Leucothrix mucor DSM 2157: one gene and its partner. The protein of the gene in region 1 interacts with the protein of each later gene in a pairwise test. Links are inferred from orthologs where the notes say so. Each region holds a gene or a part of one and is shown on either strand. Other genes may lie near its edges. The genes, in order: dnaA and nadE.

Region 1 (9,411 bases):
TGCCATGATTTGTGGTTTTGACCAGTACACGCTGAAGATTTGTGGCTTACCCTGTTGCAGGGATGAGAAGTATTTATCGAGACCTTTGTCCGGTGTATTCACGTAATCAAGCGTATCTAAATAATCTGCGATTTGCTGATTCCACTTTTGTGCTTGCTCTACAGGAAAGGTATTTCTCACAATGACGCAACCACGTTTACGAATCATGGCCTGTTGTGATTCAGTGACCCCACCTTCGAGTAAGTCGGCATAATTGAGTTCAGGAATGACATTATCGCCGTTAGCTTGCAGCGCTTTTATCTCATCAATTTCTGCTTGGATGGATGCCGTCATTCCTTCAAAGCTGTCTTTAAAATTTCCGCATGACTGCTTCAGCTGTGCCTTTGCTTCGCGAATCGCTTGCGGAATATTTTCCACGTTTAAGCTCATGCTACTTCCTCCTGTAATGACCTGTGCGACCTGAAAGGTTCCAAAGACGCACTTTGAAAAGATCAATTCATCCTAACCAAGCTGATTTTTTAACTCAATCTTTAAGTCTCTGGCACCTATGCTGACGCTCAATTTACCACTGCTTTACAAAAATGTTCGCCTCCTCAGTAAAGCAAATTAATCGCATCTTATACACTTAAGCTTTGCCCAACTGAGAGCCTACGATGTCTGAACCTGCAATTAGCCGCCACCCAATTCCTGAACTCAATAACCTTCCTGATGATATGCGCGAACTGATTTTAGAGGTGCAAGAGAAGTCCGGTTTTGTGCCAAATATCTTTTTAGCGTTGGCTCACCGTCCTGCCGAATTTAGAGCGTTCTTTGCTTATCATGATGCACTGATGGAGAAGGACGAAGGTTTAACGAAGGCCGAACGGGAGATGATTGTGGTCGCCACCTCCGGATTAAACCAATGCCAATATTGTGTTGTGGCGCATGGTGCCATTTTGAGAATCCGCGCCAAGAACCCGTTGATTGCCGATCAGCTAGCGGTCAATTATCGCAAGGGTGATATTAGTGAACGTCAGAAGGCTATGCTGGCGTTTGCAGAGAAGGTTTGTAAAGAAGCCGAAACTGTCTCCGATACTGATTATGCAACGCTTTATGAGCATGGCTTTAATGATGATGATATTTGGGATATCGGAGCGATTACGGCATTTTTCGGCCTATCTAATCGATTGGTGAATATGGCGAGCATCCGACCTAATGATGAGTTTTATATGCTGGGAAGACAGCCTCGTCAATAAACCAACCTCGCAATATTATCTCCCTCTGGTCTGACAGCTCTACCCTTCAGCAGGTAGAGCTGATAGACCAGAGCTAATTCACATTTGATTCAGTTGTCCCTCTCTAGTATCAAAAAAATCAATAATTGCTCCTGCTGCCTATCCCCCAATAGTGCATGCCCGTTCGATTGATTGTTCTTTTACAACCCCAATCCGTCCCGCTCGCTTTCACTTTTTGAGAGTTGTTTTGAGCAGGCGATTTATAGAGACAATTCAATGAATACAACAAAAAACGTACTATCTGCCGCACTCGCTTGCCTACTATTTTCTGGAACGGCTATTGCTGATACCGCAATTGGTGCTTATGTGAATCATGATGGTTGGACGACTCGTACTATCGATGAACTCAACGATTCCACAACTCGCACTGCAGCTACCATTAACCTGTTTTCAAGTTTTAACTACAACTGGTGGGGACATCTGCGTTACCAAGCTTCCAATATTGTATCTCGCAATGCCACCCCACTAATCACGTGGATGCCTTATAAGCGTGACCGCCCTGATGCCAATATTCTGCAAGAAATTAGCAGCGGTCAATTTGATGGCTATATTTACAGTTGGATTGATGGCTTTAAATATTGGCGTAGTACGTATCCAGCTGACCAACAGCCAAAAATTGCCCTGCGCTTTGCGCATGAGTTTAATGGCACTTGGTACCCTTGGGGAGATAAGCCCGAGGACTTAAAAACGGCTTGGCGTTACCTGCATGCCAAGTTTGTGGCTGCCGGAATTGGTGATGCCGTTGACTGGGTGTGGTGTGCCAATAATGTTGATGTCGACAGTTATGATGATATTACTCAGTACTATCCTGGCGATGACGTGGTGGACTGGCTGTCATTGGATGGTTATAACTGGGGCAGTAATTATTCGTTTAGTAGCTGGAAGTCATTTGATGAAACCTTCAGTCAGCAGTATGTGAACATGATCAGCAACTACCCCAACAAACCAATTATGTTGGGTGAGGTTAGTTCAGCAGAACCACACGATCTTCCTAATGCCAGCTGGGGCCAGAATGGCGATGACAGCGATGCTGGTGAAAGCAAAGAAGAATGGGTTGCTAACATGATGCAAAGCATTCAATCTTACTATCCTGCAATTAAATCGATTGTTTGGTTTAACACAAACAAGGAGCTGAAATGGGGTTTAAATCTTGAAGGCAATACAGGCTTATCTGCTTATAACCATGCAGTCTCTGATCCTTATTTCGCAGGGACAATGAATCCAGAGCTTATTGAAACTGAAGCCAGTAGTCTGTCTGAGCCAAGCTTGCAAGCAAGAGCTGGAGATACAGCTACAACAGAAAAGCTTCTACAAGCTAAGTCAGACAATAATAGACCAGTGAAAATTGCGGACTCATCTTCTAAGGGTAATGCTTACGGTCTTAGTAAAAGGCCTGAGATCAAAGGTGTTTCCAAGCTCAAAAAAGAAGCCGCTGGTCTTCGTAAAATGAATCGCAAGCTACTTAAAAAATGGCGCTTGGAGAGCATTCTTCCTGCGGATGTAGATAAGCGTAACCAGTAAATAGCCCAATAAAAAAGGCATCGCACTTTGACAGTGTAATGCCTTTTAGAAATATTTCTTACGATTTTTTATTCCTGAAACATGCAATGTTTCACGTGGAACTACTTACCAATACAGAACGAACTAAAGATTTCCCCAAGCAAATCATCTGGAGTAAATCGACCTGTAATCTGTCCTAATGAGTCTTGCGCCAAGCGAAGCTCTTCCGCCATTAACTCGCCAGCATTAAATGTTTGTAGCTGCTCGGAGGCACGATCAACTGCCTGCTGCGTATCCTCTAATGCTTGTAGATGTCGACGCCTTGCGATAAACAGATCTTCACTATCAGCCTGATAGCCCATACGCTGTTTCAACGCCTCACGTAGGTTATCAATTCCGATTTGCTCTTTAGCTGAGATATAAAGATGTTCGCCATGCTGTCCAACAGCATGACCGCTCTTATCGATCTTATTGTGTACTGTAATTCGAGGTAGGTGCGAGGGCATTCTTTCCAACAGACTATGATGGCTCTGATCAGCCGCTTCAGTATCATCCACTAAAAACAAAATCAGATCTGCTTTTTCGACTGCTTGCCAAGCACGCTGAATACCGATTTGTTCCACGGGGTCATCACTATCTCGCAAGCCTGCCGTATCAATCACATGCAAAGGCATGCCATCTAAGTTAATTGACTCACGAAGCACATCACGGGTAGTACCTGCGTACTCGGTGACAATGGCAGTATCTTGACCGGCTAAAGCATTGAGCAAACTAGACTTACCCGCATTGGGTTTGCCAACAATTACTAGCTGCATACCTTCGCGCAATAGGCTGCCTTGACGAGCTTTATCGAAGATGGTTTTTAGCTGCTGTTGAATATTGCTGAGCCTATCTAAGACTCGTTGATCAGCGAGGAAATCTATCTCTTCTTCCGGAAAATCCAGAGCTGCCTCGACATACATTCGAAGCTCAGTGATTTGAGTGAGTAGGGAGTTGATCGCAGCCGAGAAGTCACCTTGAAGGGAGCGCAGTGCAGAGCGTGCTGCTTGTTCACTACTGCTATCAATCAAGTCGGCAATGGCTTCGGCTTGAGCCAGGTCCAACTTGTCATTTAGAAATGCGCGTTCTGAAAACTCACCAGGGCGGGCTAAACGGGCCCCAAACTGTAAGCAAGCCTGCAGCAACATATCCAAGACAATTTTGCCGCCGTGTCCTTGTAACTCAAGCACGTCTTCGCCAGTAAAGGAGTGAGGTCCGGGGAAATAAATAGCAACACCGTCATCCAACACACGCCCATCATTTCCAAGAAATTGTCGGTGTGCAGCACGATGAGGTTTTGTGAGTTGACCCAGCATCTGCTCTGCAATGTGCTGAACACGTGGGCCTGAGAGGCGGATAATGCCAACACCACCGCGACCTGCCGGGGTAGCGATGGCCGCGATGGTGTCGTTTTGAAGCATGGTTGTTACCTAATAGTTAACTCAGAACGGGGGCATCATCACCCACAATTCGTTTGGTAATCACATACTGCTGAGCAATAGACAGAACGTTGTTCACAACCCAGTACAGTACAAGACCAGCAGGGAAGAACAAGAACATTACAGTGAATACAACCGGTAAGAACTGGAAGATCTTCTGCTGCATAGGATCTGTCATTTGTGGCGGATTCAGGCGTTGCTGAATGTACATACTTGCACCCATTAACAGTGGAAGTACGTAGTATGGATCCATAACCGACAGATCTTTAAACCACATAATCCAAGGTGCTTGACGTAATTCCACACTCTCAAGCAGCACCCAGTACAGCCCCATAAACACAGGCATCTGAATCAGGATTGGCAAACAACCACCCAATGGATTGATCTTTTCCTTACGGTAAAAGTCCATTGTTGCCTTTTGCTTCGCTTGAGGATCAGCTTTATGCTTTTCGTTGATTTCTTTGATCTTGGGGCCCAGTTTCTTCATTTTCGCCATTGAGCGATAGCTGATCGCTGAAGGCCAGAAAAAGAATAACTTGATCAAAATCGTCATCAGAATAATCGTCCAACCCCAGTTGGAAACGACTGATTGAATGCGATTCATAATCCAGAAAATAGGCTTAGAAACAAAGCTGAAAATACCATAATCCACAGTCAGATCCAGACCTGGTGACATGGCTTCCAGATTTTTCTGAATCTTAGGGCCAACGTAAAACTGACTCTTGAAAATACCTGCTTTACCGTCTGGAACAGACAATGATGGAGAGCTCACACGCAATATGTGACTGCTACGCTCTGGGATGAACAGTGTTTCATAGGTGTTTAATGAATCAGGACCAGGAATCCAAGCACTAATAAAATAATGCTCGAGCATGGCGGCCCAGCCACCTTTGATCTGCTTTTTAAGATTTTCGCTTTCAATATCACCAAAATCAACTTTTACGTACTTATCATCATAATACGCACCACCAACATAGGAAACTGTACCCAAACCTATGCCCTGACTCTCTGGAGTACCATGCGTTATTTGATGATATTCAATTCCATTCCAGGCATTACCAGATTGGTTATTCAGTGTTTGCTGGACATCAACCAAGAACTTACCCCGTTTGAAGGTAAATGTTTTGGTAACCGTTAAGCCGTTCTCACCACGCCATACCAATGGTACTTCCAGCGTATCACCTTCTAAGATGTACTCACTTTTTTCAGTAGAGAACTCTGCATAGTGATTAGGTGCCAGTTTAGGGTCCCCTTCGCTTGCAACTAAGCCAGACTGCGCTGCATAAGTTTTAGCAACATCCAGTACCCGTACAGGGTTTTCAGGCTCGTCCAAGCTGACAGGGTAAGTCAACAAGTCTGCTTGAAGTACTGTTCCACCAGTTAAGCTGATCTGCAAATCCAATACATCTGTTTTAACACGGATATTTTTACCCGTGACCGCATTCGTCGTCGGTACACCAGCAACAGATGCAGAAGTCAAATTAGGAGACTGTGGGACATCAGCTTGATTGGCGACATTACCGGCTGTGGTTACTTGCGTCGTTGGGGCAGAGCTTACAGGTGGGGCATTTCTTTCTTGCCAGCTGGACCAAATCATAAAGGCGATGAAGGCCAGCATCAGGTAAAGAAGGGGGCGTTGTTGTTCCATGGATTATCCTTAGGATGATCTATCTGTCGTTGAGTGGGTATCCAGTTTCTTGCGCATGTAGTGCCACTGAGAGTCCAGTTGCTTGAGAATTTCAGCGCTAGGTAATACTACCGCGCCGGTACGACACATGGCAATGATGTCAACAGAGGGGAGTTCAGATAACTGATGTCGAAAGCTTTCGCGAATCAATCGCTTAATACGGTTGCGATTAACTGCTAACTTGACGTTTTTTTTGCTTATAGCTAAGCCTAACCTGGGGTATCCGAGGTTATTGGGTCTAACTAACAGGGTAAACGCAGGATTACCAAACCGCCGCGCATTGTCGAAAACGTATTGGTACTCTTCGGCTTTGGTCAGTCGGTACTGTCTGCTAAATGCTTGCCCTGTCATTGTTAACCTCCGGGAAGGGACTGAGTTAGTAAACACTCAGTCCGGATCCGGAAATTAAGGACAAAGCAATGCGCGGCCTTTGGCACGACGTGCTTTTATGACTTTACGTCCGCCAGTTGTGCTCATGCGCTGACGAAAACCATGGGTGCGTGCACGCTTCAGGTTGCTGGGTTGGAATGTTCTTTTCATGGTAGTAGACCTACAATCAACGTTATTTAGCTTTGCACACTGAAAATTTTCGTCAGTGTAGCGGGAAGGGCGAAGAAAATAATGCAATGCAATCCAAATGTCAAATATATTTTATTTCAAAACGCTTTTGGTTTCCTGAGAGGCTGACCAAGGTGCTTATGATTGTAGTTAGTATCTTTTATATTAAAAGCTAATAACAATAATAATGCAGCGTCATTTTTGTGGATGACTGATATTTTGCATTTTGTTACAGAGACTTAGCAATCACTACTCTTCTGTATGAACGCTGTTTATCTGAATGATAAGATGTGAGAGAAATGTGGATAAGTATATGGTTGATAGTTATCCACAAAGTATTCAGTTGTTGTTCTGTCTGGGATTCACTAGCTTATACATGGAATTCGTCCGTCATCAGTTGGGCATTTCTGGATCTGGCTTTCCACTCCAATCCATTGATCTGCTTAATATATTTCTGATTAACAGTAGGGAAAAATAATTTTGTGAATAAAAATAGATTAAAAAATAAGCAGCGTGCTGCCTTGGCTTGTTGATGAGTGTGATTTGTTTTTATTAAACAATCACTTATGGTTTTATTTCACACTAAGTAAAAAAATAAAAATAATTTAGTTGTGGATAAAAACAGGTTTCTAGTAAACTTACTCGCCCTGCTTGATAACTCATTACTGCGAAAAGTGTCCGTCTTATGCTTTGGTCTGATTGCCTCAAAATGTTGGAAAACGATTTACTCGATCATGACCTCAATACCTGGTTGCGAACGTTGCATGGCCAAGAGCATGATGAGATTTTGCTGTTGCTGGCGCCCAATGACTACGTCATGAAGCACGTTCAGACCTATTTTCTGGATCGGATTGTTTCAATTGTTCGTAAAATCAAAGCCAATGAAAACTTTCAGGTGCGACTACAAATTGGTAGCGCTGAACCTGTGATGCGGGTGGTGAGCACCGTTCCCGTGCCTGAGTCATTGAATGCTTCCGGTTTGCAGTCCTCATCGGAGCCGCATATTCAAGCGGATCGCTACCCTGCACCCAGACCGCCAAGCCAACCTACTCAAGCACCACCGGTTCACCGGCCTGTTGAAAATAACGGATTGTCGAGTGTCGACAATCAAACGATTTTCGCTAACAACTTAAATCCTGCACTGACCTTTGATAACTTTGTTGAGGGTAAGTCCAATCAACTAGCACGCGCCTCTGCAATGCAGGTGGGTGAAAATCCAGGCTTTTCCTACAACCCATTGTTTATTTTTGGTGGTGTAGGGTTGGGTAAGACTCACTTGATGCACGCTGTTGGTAATCATATATTGGCGCACAATCCGGCTGCTAATGTGGTGTATGTGCATTCGGAGCGATTTGTAAATGGTATGGTTGCGGCCTTGCGTCACAATCGAATTGAAGAATTTAAAAACCACTACCGCTCGGCTGATGCATTACTGATTGATGATATTCAATTTTTTGCCAACAAAACGCGAAGTATGGAAGAGTTTTTCCATACCTTTAACGTGTTGTTGGAATGCCAGAAGCAAATTATCATGACAGGTGACCGCTTACCTCGTGAGGTTGAAAATCTTGATGATCGCTTGCAGTCCAGATTGGTCTGGGGTCTGTCGGTAGAAGTTGAGCCGCCCGATGTTGAAACACGTGTCGCGATTTTGCGCAAAAAGGTTGAGCACCTTGGTTTGGATATTCCAAATGATGTGGCTTTCTTTATTGCACGTCGCTTCCGCTCCAATATTCGTGACTTGGAAGGTGCACTACTTCGCGTATTGGCGATTTTACGACTGCGCAATACGACCAATATCACAATGGACTTCGTTCAGGATGCGCTGCGTGATCAATTGGCCGTGATGGATAAGATGGTTACCATCGACAGCATCAAAAAACTGGTCGCCGAGTATTTCAATATCCGTATCTCGGATTTGGATTCTAAAAGTCGTACCCGAACCGTTACTCGTCCAAGACAGCTAGCCATGGCATTGGCCAAAGAATTGACCAATCACAGTTTGCCGGAAATTGGTGAGAAGTTTGGTGGACGCGATCACACAACCGTTTTGCATGCCTGTCGAAAAGTACGGGAGCTGTTACAATCGGATAGTCGCCTTGAAGAGGCTCATCGAATTTTGTCTAGAACCTTGCGCAGCTAATTGTGCTGCTACACGGATAATGAAACCGCTATGAAATTTACAGTTGCCAGAGACACCCTTGTAGAACTGCTTGCCAATGTTGTGGGTGCCGTTGAAAAAAAGCATACCACTAAAATTCTTGAGAATGTCCTGCTGAGTGTTGAGAACGAACGTTTACGTCTGGTTGGTACTGATCTTGAAATCGAGTTAAGTGCCAGTATTAATATTCAGGTTGACAGGGAAGGGGCGGTTACTGCACCCGCTCGTAAACTGTTAGATATCACCAAAGCGTTGCCATCCGACTCCTTTATTTTAGTCGAGCAAGATGAAAACAGTTCACGCTTACTGATTAAGGGCGGACGAAGCCGTTTTGAATTGGCCACATTGCCTGCTGAAGATTTCCCGGAGTTGGATGAGATTCCATTAAGCAATGAACTGGTGTTGATGGAAAGTCAGTTTAAGCGTTTGTTGGATAAAACAGCTTTTTGTATGGCAAACCAAGATGTGCGCTACTACTTGAATGGTCTGTTACTCGATATCACGACCGGCATGGTGTCCAGTGTATCAACCGATGGTCATCGTTTGGCACTGGCTGATTGCCGTGATGAGTCAATTGCGATTGCAGAGCGTGTCGGTATTATTGTTCCGCGTAAAGGTGCTTTAGAATTGTCGCGTATCCTAGAATCCAGTTCTGATGTGTCAGTACGGGTTCAACTTAGTGAAAACCATATTCGTGTTGAAAAAGATAATGTCCGTTTCACATCAAAACTAATCGATGGAAAGTACCCTGAT
Region 2 (9,209 bases), 3.5 Mb from region 1 along the record:
CCAACTGCTGATAGATGAAATCAGCAGTCCTCGCAACATAATCAATCCCATAACCGCAATCCGCCTGCTTAGGTCGCTTTGCCAGCGAACTGATCGGCGACGGAGATATCTTCCATCTCTTCCAGTCGAAATTCCATCAATTGGAAGCCGTCAAAGTTAAAGACATTAGCGATAATATTGTCTGGGAATTGCTCGCGGCGCGTATTCATCACCGCAGCGGATTCGTTATAGAACTCGCGGCGATCTGAGATGCTATCTTCCAAGGACGTGATGCGCGTTTGCAGTCTTAAAAATGCATCGCTGGCTTTTAGCTCAGGGTAGTCTTCGGCGACTGAAAATAGATTGATCAGGCTGCCTTCCAGTTGGTGCTCGGCTTTACCAATGGTTTGGATATCACCACTTTGCAAAGCAGCTTCAGCATTACGACGTGCGGCAATCACACGCACTAAAGTTTCACCTTCATAAGCCATGTGCTGCTTACAGGTGTCGATTAGCTTGGGCAGTTCGCTATTACGCTGCTTTAGCAATACATCGATATTGCTCCAGGATTTTTTGGCATTGTTTTTCAGCGTGACCAGCTGATTATAGATAGCGATGGCCCAGGCAAATGGTGCGATCACCAAGGTCGTGAAGATAATGAGTCCAATATTCATGACAGGCACTTATTTTTATTAAAGGTGCCTTAAAGTCTATCAGCTTGTGGGGGAGGTGGGAGGAGTTCCCGATAACAGGAGTGGTGCCCGACGATTCAGGCACCACACTGCATTATGGCTTAGCTCAGCTTTGCGAGATTCTCCGCAGCTGGGCGTCGATCAGGTCTTCATACAAGCTGTCGTTATTGCCGGCATACACCATGGCAGACGCCAGTTTGCTGGCCAGAATCGCGTACTTCACTTTCTCTGGTAAGCGATTAATCCGCGCATGTAAGCTTGGATTGTTCTGAATCATCGCAGGCATATGCATTCTTAATGCTGCCAAATGATCAGCACGACCAGCACGCTCAGGATTAGACTGGAAGAACTCAAACATCCGAGCATAGTGCTGGTTGATCTCGCGGCTGATCTGGTTAGATAACTCAGTGTACGTAATGCTACCTTTCAACTCACGATAGCGCTTCAGAATCGCACGGGCTTCCTGCTCCGCCATGTGATTCAGAATATCAATGACATCAGCCACGTACTCTTCTTTACAGGCTAAGAACTCCTCATCACTAAACATCAGGTTGGCGATGATCTCGTAAGAGGATGAAATAACACCACACTTATTCGCCGAAGCATCCCGCATAATCACGACGCCGCGTTGCTGCAACACAGTACGAGCCGGTGGCGTAATGAAGGAGTTCGCCCCTTCAATAATCACTGGCGCACTTGGCGTGCCGTCATCTTTGAAGAAACGCTCCACATTGCTGCTATCGATGGTTTCAGGACGTCCGCCAGCTGGAATGAACAAGTCAGCTTCTACCGTGAACACCAGACTATTAAAGCTCTGGTAGAACGCATCTGTAGATACCCATTCTTCACTTAAGCCGCTATCCGTCATGGTGAGCTTGCGATACAGCACACTCATGCCTTCTTTGCGGGTTTGCTGGCGATACAGCAGGAAGCCGCCAACGTGCAATGCTTCAGGATCAAAGCCATCCAAATCAGATTGCAGCACCACAGTGCTCATGGCTGTTTTATCCAAACCTTCCGGATCGTACAGCGCACCACTGCCATCAATGATTAGCTTGATTTGCACGTATGGGCAACGCTCGTATAACAAGCGCATGGCATTACCGGCCACGTCACCATTTGGACCACCAGTGAATTTCACACTGAACGGCGCATTGTGCATATCAATGCCGCATTCCATCATGGTGACTTCCGCAAAGCGAATCACACCAATCGAAGTCACACCGTAGTCTTTATGGTTAATCCCCACGCGTTTACTGGACATAATACCGGAGCCCAACACATAGCCACGCGCCGCTGCTGTTTTAGCAATCAGCTCGATCATGACATTGTGCATGTTCTCATCAGGGCCTAATTCGATCGGCTCATCCTGACGGTAGTAATCCAGTACGCGGCTGTCCTTCGCGATGCCATTTTCAGTGATGTATAAATCGAGGAAGGCATTGATAAAGCCAAACTGCAATTTGTACAAATACTGCTGACGTTGCTCAGGTGTGGAGCGTGGGTCGATATTTAAAATCGCCACCAGCTTCGAGCCACCCTCGTAGATGTCCTTGTTCTTCAGATGCTGCGTGTGGGCCAATACGTAGTTCTCTTTGAACATGGTGCTGGCGCTTGTAATATAGTCATCACGGCTCTGGGTGATCAACGTTCTCCAACCACCGCGGGCGATGTCTGAGAATCCGATGTGGTAACCCGCTCCGCGACGCCCTGAGAAGTAGGTAATCCGGAAGGGGCGATCGGTCGGCAAATCAGCAATGAAATGCGGCTCCAGCTCTTCCAAATACAAGGGGTCAAGGCGGAAAGCCAAGGCATGCTTTTCAGATACGAAGAAGTTGGTCTTTAAGCAATGACGGATAAAGGAAATCGCGCAGCGGAAAATCACGCGGCGGAACGTATCCAGTACCTTACGGCCTGAGTTAAAGCCATCCACTAAGTGAACGGTTTTTTCCAGCTCGGCCTGATACTCGCCTTCGCGATCATCGGTATCCAGCTCTGGATCAAAGCGCGTGTAGAACAGCTTCAGCAGTTGCGAGCTAACATCCAGATTATTGTGGAATGCTGCCATAATGCTTTCTTGGTCATACATATCTGGAGCGCTATGGGCCAAATTGGTATGACAGAAGCTAATCAAAGAGCTGATCAGAGTGGCATCATTTCCGGTCATTGCACCGGTTTCTACCAAGGCACGATAGCTGGTCGATCCGGTAGACAGGATTTGCGTGTTATACAATTCGCGACGCAGTGACGCATACAGTGGGCTGCCGGCATTTAACGACTTTTGCTCACGTGGTTTCACGTAAAACGTCGATAAGAAGCAAGGGGACAGTTCACTGGATAATGTCAGTGCGTAAGAGCGCTTAACGCTAATACCCAAACGCTGGAACACTTCTAATAGCTGTGCTAAGAAGCCAGAATGTGGTGGGTTGGTTACACCAAATGAAATCCGGTACTCACCATGCGTAGTGGTTTCGCGGCGTAAGAAAATACCGCCATTGGATTCTGTATTATGGAACAGGTGCAACAAACGCGCCACACGATCTGGTGGTGAAATCTTGACGTATTCTTCGTCATTTCGCCACAGGGTATCTAACAAAGCAGGTACCAGTGTCGTGTCAAAGTCTGAGTCCAGTACGCTCATCGCTTCAGTGACCAGCTTGCTGGTTTCCTCAGGGATAACGGCAGAACCGGCAGGAGCCAGCGGCTCAGTCACCTCTGGACTAAACTCACAGCGCATGACTTCAAGGTTCTTATCACTGTTTGGCATCACGCCAAATGAAGTGGTAATTTCCAGGTAGTTAATATTGCGCTGAGGAATATCGTGCAATGTGTGATATAGCGATCCTTTCTCATCCACCTGCGCCAGCATCAATGTGTCAGCTCGGTCAACAAGGGTTAAGCGCTTGTAGTGTTCCATTTCATGCAGGCTGGACGCCAACAAAGCAAGGGCGCTCGACTCATCCTGGTTTAACACCAAGAAATAAGGACTCATTTGTTCTTTCAGCCACTTAAGATTGGACTGAAGTTGTTCGTGTGATTGGCTAACTTTTTGGCTTAAATCTTGAGCTATCTGATCTATATTGTTCAGACTCATGACATCTCCACCTCAGGAATTAATTTGTACAGGATTTTTTGGTCATACTACTCCAATAGGATTTTAGGTAAATAGTTTTTTCCGCATTTTTGCACCTTTTTAGTGCTTTTTTAGATTAATAAGCAGCAGATCAGCATAGGATGATTTATCTGCGGTTTTTGCTTACCATAGGCTTTTGATTCCTGCACATAAGGCACTTACCCATGAAAAATGAAGCGGTTATAGAACATATTGTTAGCTGGATGAAGGCATATGTTGAACAGTCCCACACGAAAGGCTTTGTGGTGGGTGTTTCCGGCGGGATTGATTCGGCGCTAACCTCCACCTTGGCAGCTAAAACGGGCTTGCCAACGCTGTGTCTGGAAATGCCGATTCATCAAGCCAGTTCACAAGTGACCCGAGCTCGTGAACATATTGCTCAGTTAGAAGCTAAATACCCGAATGTGAGCTCCGTCGAGACCGATTTAACGCCGGTGTTTGATCAGTTTGTTGGTAGTTTGCCAGCGGTTGAAAGTGAGGATATGCGTTTCTTGTCGTTGGCTAATGCTCGCGCCCGTCTACGCATGACAACACTGTATTATTTTGCGGGCTTACATAACTACATCGTGGCTGGTACGGGTAATAAGGTAGAAGATTTTGGCGTTGGTTTTTACACCAAATACGGGGATGGCGGAGTAGATATCAGCCCGATTGCCGATTTGATGAAAACAGAAGTATTTAGTCTGGCGAGTACTTTGGGCGTGATTGAAGCGATTCAGGTGGCAAAACCCACAGATGGATTGTGGGGAGATGACCGCTCTGATGAGGACCAAATTGGTGCAAGCTATCCAGAGCTTGAGTGGGCAATGCGCTATGACCCAGCTGAAAAGCCAGAAAGTGAGTTGAGTGAGCGGGAGCGTGAAGTGTTGGCAATATATACTCGATTGAATCGAGCGAATCAGCACAAAATGAATCCGATTCCGGTTTGTGAGATTCCTGCTGAATTGATGTAATTCTGGAAAAAAAGAGCCGGGGCCAAGTATTGTAGGGAGGGGATTGACCCCGGCATGTTTATAGATACGCAGCAGTTAGCAAACTGGATTCAAATTCTTTTAAATAATTATAAATGGAATCATCAAACACCATGTATGAGATAAAAACAGCAGACGCTCGGGTGCAAATCCGTGAGGATATGGGAGCGGCCATTTCACGCTATGACTTAGATGATGGCACGCCGGTATTCAGACCATCACCCGCCGATGCCAGTGATGAGTTTCAGTTAGCTTGTAACTTGATGATCCCTTGGTGCAATCGAATTTCCGATGGTGGCTTTTATGCGGATTCTGTTTTTTATCCACTGTTTCCTAATCGAAAAGACGAGCCAAGCCCACTACATGGTGATGCGTTTCAGCAAGCGTGGGAATGCATAAAGCAGACGGAGTCATCGGTGAGCTTTCGATTAGAAACACGTGAGACGCCGCCATTTCATTATGTTGCCGAAGTGGATTACACGCTGGATGGCGCAGCGCTTAAGGTTACGCTGACGGTGACGAATCTCAGTGAAGCCTGTTTGCCGTATGGGGTAGGGCTGCATCCGTGGTTTTTACAGGACGATGACACGTGGCTGCAAACGACCGTGCAAGAGTTTATTGTTTCAGATGATGCAGGGCTCCCGATTGAAGCTTTGGAAATTGCTAAACGGCCGGAATGGGACTTTTCCAATGTGGAGAATTTACCGGCAGCAGGGCTTGATCATTGCTTTACAGGGTGGAGTCAGCAGGCGACCTTAGGTTGGCCATCGCGTGATCTTAAGTTGGAGATTACTACCGACGGTAATTTGCCTTGCTGCCACATCTATTCTCCGGGCAAACAGTCGCCATTTTTCTGTTTTGAGCCGGTGTCGCATCCCGTTAACGCCCACCACTGGCCGGACCGTTCTTTACAGGGTCTAACGCAATTGGTACAAGGTGAAAGCCTGCGCGTTTGTTGTAATTTTGCTCCCTCTAAAATATAAAAAATAGGGGCTTTTGCATCTGACTGAACGTGTGGGGCGTATATAAGACAGAATCTAATTGAAAACGAGCTATATGCCGAATACAAGCCTCATACATTCACAGCTAACGACCTCAACTCTGCGCATCTTACTGGACGCAGGTGAGGTGGTTTTAGAGTCGCAACGTGCCTTACACAAAGGCGGTTTAAATCTGGTTGGCGAGTGCTTGAAGGGGCAGGGGGATTTTTACGAACTGTCCCATTATCCGGCAGATGATGTTTTTGATTCAGACTCTAAGTCGCAGTATTACTTCCATACGCACCGTGGTCTAGATGGCGAATATGGCCATTTCCACACCTTTCTACGTGCCACTGGCATGCCTCCCGCAATTACTCCCATCCGTAATACTGGCACTGAGCCTTGGCCTGAAGGTGATGATGCTTTATCGCATTTGATCTGCATTGCCATGAATCGTGATGGTTTACCGATTGGTTTGTTTACTACCAATCGCTGGGTAACCGGTGAGACTTGGTATAAAGCCGAGGATGTGATTGCCATGTTGGATGCTTTCGTGGTCGATCATGCTTTTCCTAATCTTGCCGTGAATCAGTGGATTTCTTCGATGTTTCGCTTATTTAAATACGAGATTGCGGAACTGCTGCGGGAGCGTGATGACGCGATTCGTAACTGGAAAGCAGAGCATCCGGGAGTAGATGTGTTTGAAGATCGGGGTCTGGAAGTAACAAGTTATAAAACAATCAATGTCGATCAGCAGATCGGCACAATAAAAGCGTGCCTTGAGAAACAGGACGCAGGAGTGAAATCACTATGAAGATCAGTCAATCAGTTTTAAAAGCACGTCCTTTTTCAGTGGCAATGGCAGCAATGGTGCTGGGTCTGACGGCGGTCTCTGTGCCGGTATTGGCAGAAACCATGGCTAAGCCGATTACTGTGGCAGCAGCTAGTAACCCTTGTGCAGCAAATCCGTGTGCTGCAAAGAATCCTTGTGCTGCTAAAGCAAATCCATGTGCAGCAGCAAATCCATGCGCGGCCAAAGCAAACCCATGTACCGTAGCAAATCCTTGCACGGCTAAAGCAAACCCATGTGCAGCGGCAAATCCTTGCGCAGCTAAAGCAAACCCATGTGCTGCAAAGAATCCGTGCGCAGCTAAAGCCAATCCATGTGCAACATCGAATCCTTGCGCAGCCAAAGCTAACCCATGTGCTGCAGCAAATCCTTGCGCGGCTAAAGCCAATCCATGTGCAGCAGCAAATCCTTGCGCGGCTAAAGCCAACCCATGTGCAGCGGCGAATCCTTGCGCGGCTAAAGCCAACCCATGTGCAGCGGCGAATCCTTGCGCGGCCAAAGCAAATCCATGTGCCGCAGCGAATCCTTGCGCGGCCAAAGCAAATCCATGTGCAGCGGCGAATCCTTGCGCGGCTAAAGCCAATCCATGTGCAGCAAAGAACCCTTGCGCGGCTAAAGCTAACCCATGTGCAGCGACGAACCCTTGTGCCGCTAAAAATCCTTGCGCAGCAGGTGGCATTTCATCGAAAGCAATTTCCCGCCCTGAAGGCACAAAGGCTTATGAAGGCGATGCTGAAGAGTTAATCGCTTACGGCAAGAAGCTTTGGGAAGATAATTCACTAAGTGCTAGCGGAGGGCTGTCTTGCTCAACCTGCCATGCAGGCTACAACACATTATCTAAGAGTTTCGCGCTACCTTACCCGCATAAGATTGCGATGGTTCAGGCACAAATTGGTGTTGAAACTTTGGTTGATGTTGAGCAAATCGTACAGTTCTGCATGATGTCACCGATGCAGGCTAAGCCATTAGCTTGGGAGTCTAAAGAGTTGGCTGCGTTGTCGGCATTTGTGGTTGATTTCCAGAAAGGCTATACGCCGAAGTAAGACTTCAGCCAGATCTTAAATCAACGAGCGACCGACTGCTTTCAAAGTGTGCCGGTCGTTTGCGTTTCAGGTACCGGAATTTCCAAAGTTACCTGCAGGCCTTGCCCCGGTTGAGAGTCAATTCGTAACTCTGCGCCAATCAAGTCGGCCCTTTTTTGCATATTCAGCAAGCCTCTGCCGCTCGATTGTTGCGGTAGCGTTCCACAACCATCATCGTAAATACAAATTCGCGCAACCTGCTGGTTTTCGCCTTTATTCACAATCGCTGTTTCAATAGTAAGGTTCTCGGCATAGCTATGTTTAAGCGCATTGGTAATGGCTTCTTGCACGATTCGCATGGTATTGAGCACATTGGCAGGGCCAAAATTAGCAATTGGCGGCAAATCATCTACTTTCCAATGCAGTGTCCATCGGGCATTGGCCAGTTGGTCCGATAAGCGCATTCGTAACATGCCCAGTAACGTGGGTAAGTCTTCTGCTTCGTAATCCAAGGAATCAATCACCATACGCAAGTCCTGCAAAGCAGACTTAAGATTAGCTTTGAGTTGTTCCTGACTGACTTTGCCTGACTCCAAACTCACGAGTGTTGCGACCAATTGCCCGCCGATACCATCGTGAATATCCCGCATAATGCGTTGGCGCTCTTCGGCTAATGTATATTTTTGTGTGAGTTGTTTTACCTGTCGATAGCCGTGTTCAATGTCATCAGTCTTGCGCTTGACTTCATTTTGTAGCTCTTGATTGTAGTGCTCAACCACATTCATACTTTGCACAAAGCGATTAATCAGCGTCGTGGCAATTACAACAACCACCAAAAGGGCCGCAAAATGAATCATAAAAGGCGACTGCTTCGGAATAAGCTGTAGCACTAAGATCAAGTCGTGCATGCCATAGATCATCAGGCCTGAGCCTGCAGTCATAATTGGAATCAGCCGTGTTTCTTTGTATTTAATGTAGTGAAAGACCACAAAACCCAGCGTGTAGAAGCCTAATAGAGCCAATGCTGGATTCCAGATCACTTGGCTATAGCGAATAGCCCATTCGGTATCAGGATGGGCAAATGGAAGGCTGAGTACCAGAGTGATTCCAATCATCCAGTATTCCATTTTTTTAGGAAATTGGCCGGCATAACGATGGATAAACATGACCACGCCCAGCATGGAGTAACCAAAACACAGCGACAGCACGACCTCCCAATACTCTAGAGGCATCGGAATAGTGCGCAGGAAATGGTTGGAGTCGTGAAAAGTCCACAACAGCGAGAACACTGCATAAAACAAGTAATAGCTATCAGCTTGCCGGAACAGCCATAAAATACTGATAAAGATACTGCTGAACACCATACTTAAAGTGATGGTGGTGACCAGGTCAATTCGTAGGTGGGTATTTTGTGCAAAGTGATGCTGTAACAGCTCTTGCGGGCCAGTATAGACCGCGCCTAAGTAGGTCGACTCTGCAAACTGCCCTTTGAGGCGAATCGTAAGAAAGTTGCGCTGTCGCTCTAATGCATTGTGGTCAAAGTTAAATATTTGCGGATGATTGCGGTTTCTGCTGATCGGTT

The links.
Region 2: the proteins of dnaA (region 1) and nadE interact in binary tests that used the Escherichia coli proteins (3 or more experiments, as listed by UniProt). The link is inferred for Leucothrix mucor DSM 2157 from one-to-one orthologs.

What each region holds. Positions count from the first base shown.
Region 1 is NZ_ATTE01000001.1:3,899,135-3,908,545, reverse strand. What follows is about bases 6,448-9,411. They hold dnaA (chromosomal replication initiator protein DnaA), read left to right. Parts: upstream 6,448-7,182; coding sequence 7,183-8,640; downstream 8,641-9,411. Other genes in these bases: dnaN (DNA polymerase III subunit beta), read left to right, coding at 8,671-9,411; rpmH (50S ribosomal protein L34), read right to left, coding at 6,448-6,479. In the rest of the region: LEUMU_RS0117790 (YbiU family protein), read right to left, coding at 1-429; LEUMU_RS0117785 (peroxidase-related enzyme), read left to right, coding at 654-1,235; LEUMU_RS28240 (glycoside hydrolase family 26 protein), read left to right, coding at 1,491-2,795; tRNA uridine-5-carboxymethylaminomethyl(34) synthesis GTPase MnmE, read right to left, coding at 2,897-4,234; membrane protein insertase YidC, read right to left, coding at 4,251-5,900; rnpA (ribonuclease P protein component), read right to left, coding at 5,910-6,290; more of rpmH, read right to left, coding at 6,345-6,447. UniProt on the Escherichia coli protein: Plays an essential in the initiation and regulation of chromosomal replication. Binds in an ATP-dependent fashion to the origin of replication (oriC) to initiate formation of the DNA replication initiation complex once per cell cycle.
Region 2 is NZ_ATTE01000001.1:362,481-371,689, forward strand. The notes cover bases 3,101-5,862. They hold nadE (NAD(+) synthase), read left to right. Parts: upstream 3,101-3,968; coding sequence 3,969-4,757; downstream 4,758-5,862. Other genes in these bases: LEUMU_RS0101680 (NAD-glutamate dehydrogenase domain-containing protein), read right to left, coding at 3,101-3,765; LEUMU_RS24120 (aldose 1-epimerase), read left to right, coding at 4,871-5,758; LEUMU_RS0101695 (DUF6969 family protein), read left to right, coding at 5,832-5,862. Outside these bases: LEUMU_RS0101670 (EF-hand domain-containing protein), read right to left, coding at 1-51; LEUMU_RS0101675 (LemA family protein), read right to left, coding at 69-653; more of LEUMU_RS0101680, read right to left, coding at 778-3,100; more of LEUMU_RS0101695, read left to right, coding at 5,863-6,569; LEUMU_RS28930 (hypothetical protein), read right to left, coding at 6,577-7,317; LEUMU_RS29380 (c-type cytochrome), read left to right, coding at 7,349-7,648; LEUMU_RS0101710 (sensor histidine kinase), read right to left, coding at 7,690-9,209. UniProt on the Escherichia coli protein: Catalyzes the ATP-dependent amidation of deamido-NAD to form NAD. Uses ammonia as a nitrogen source.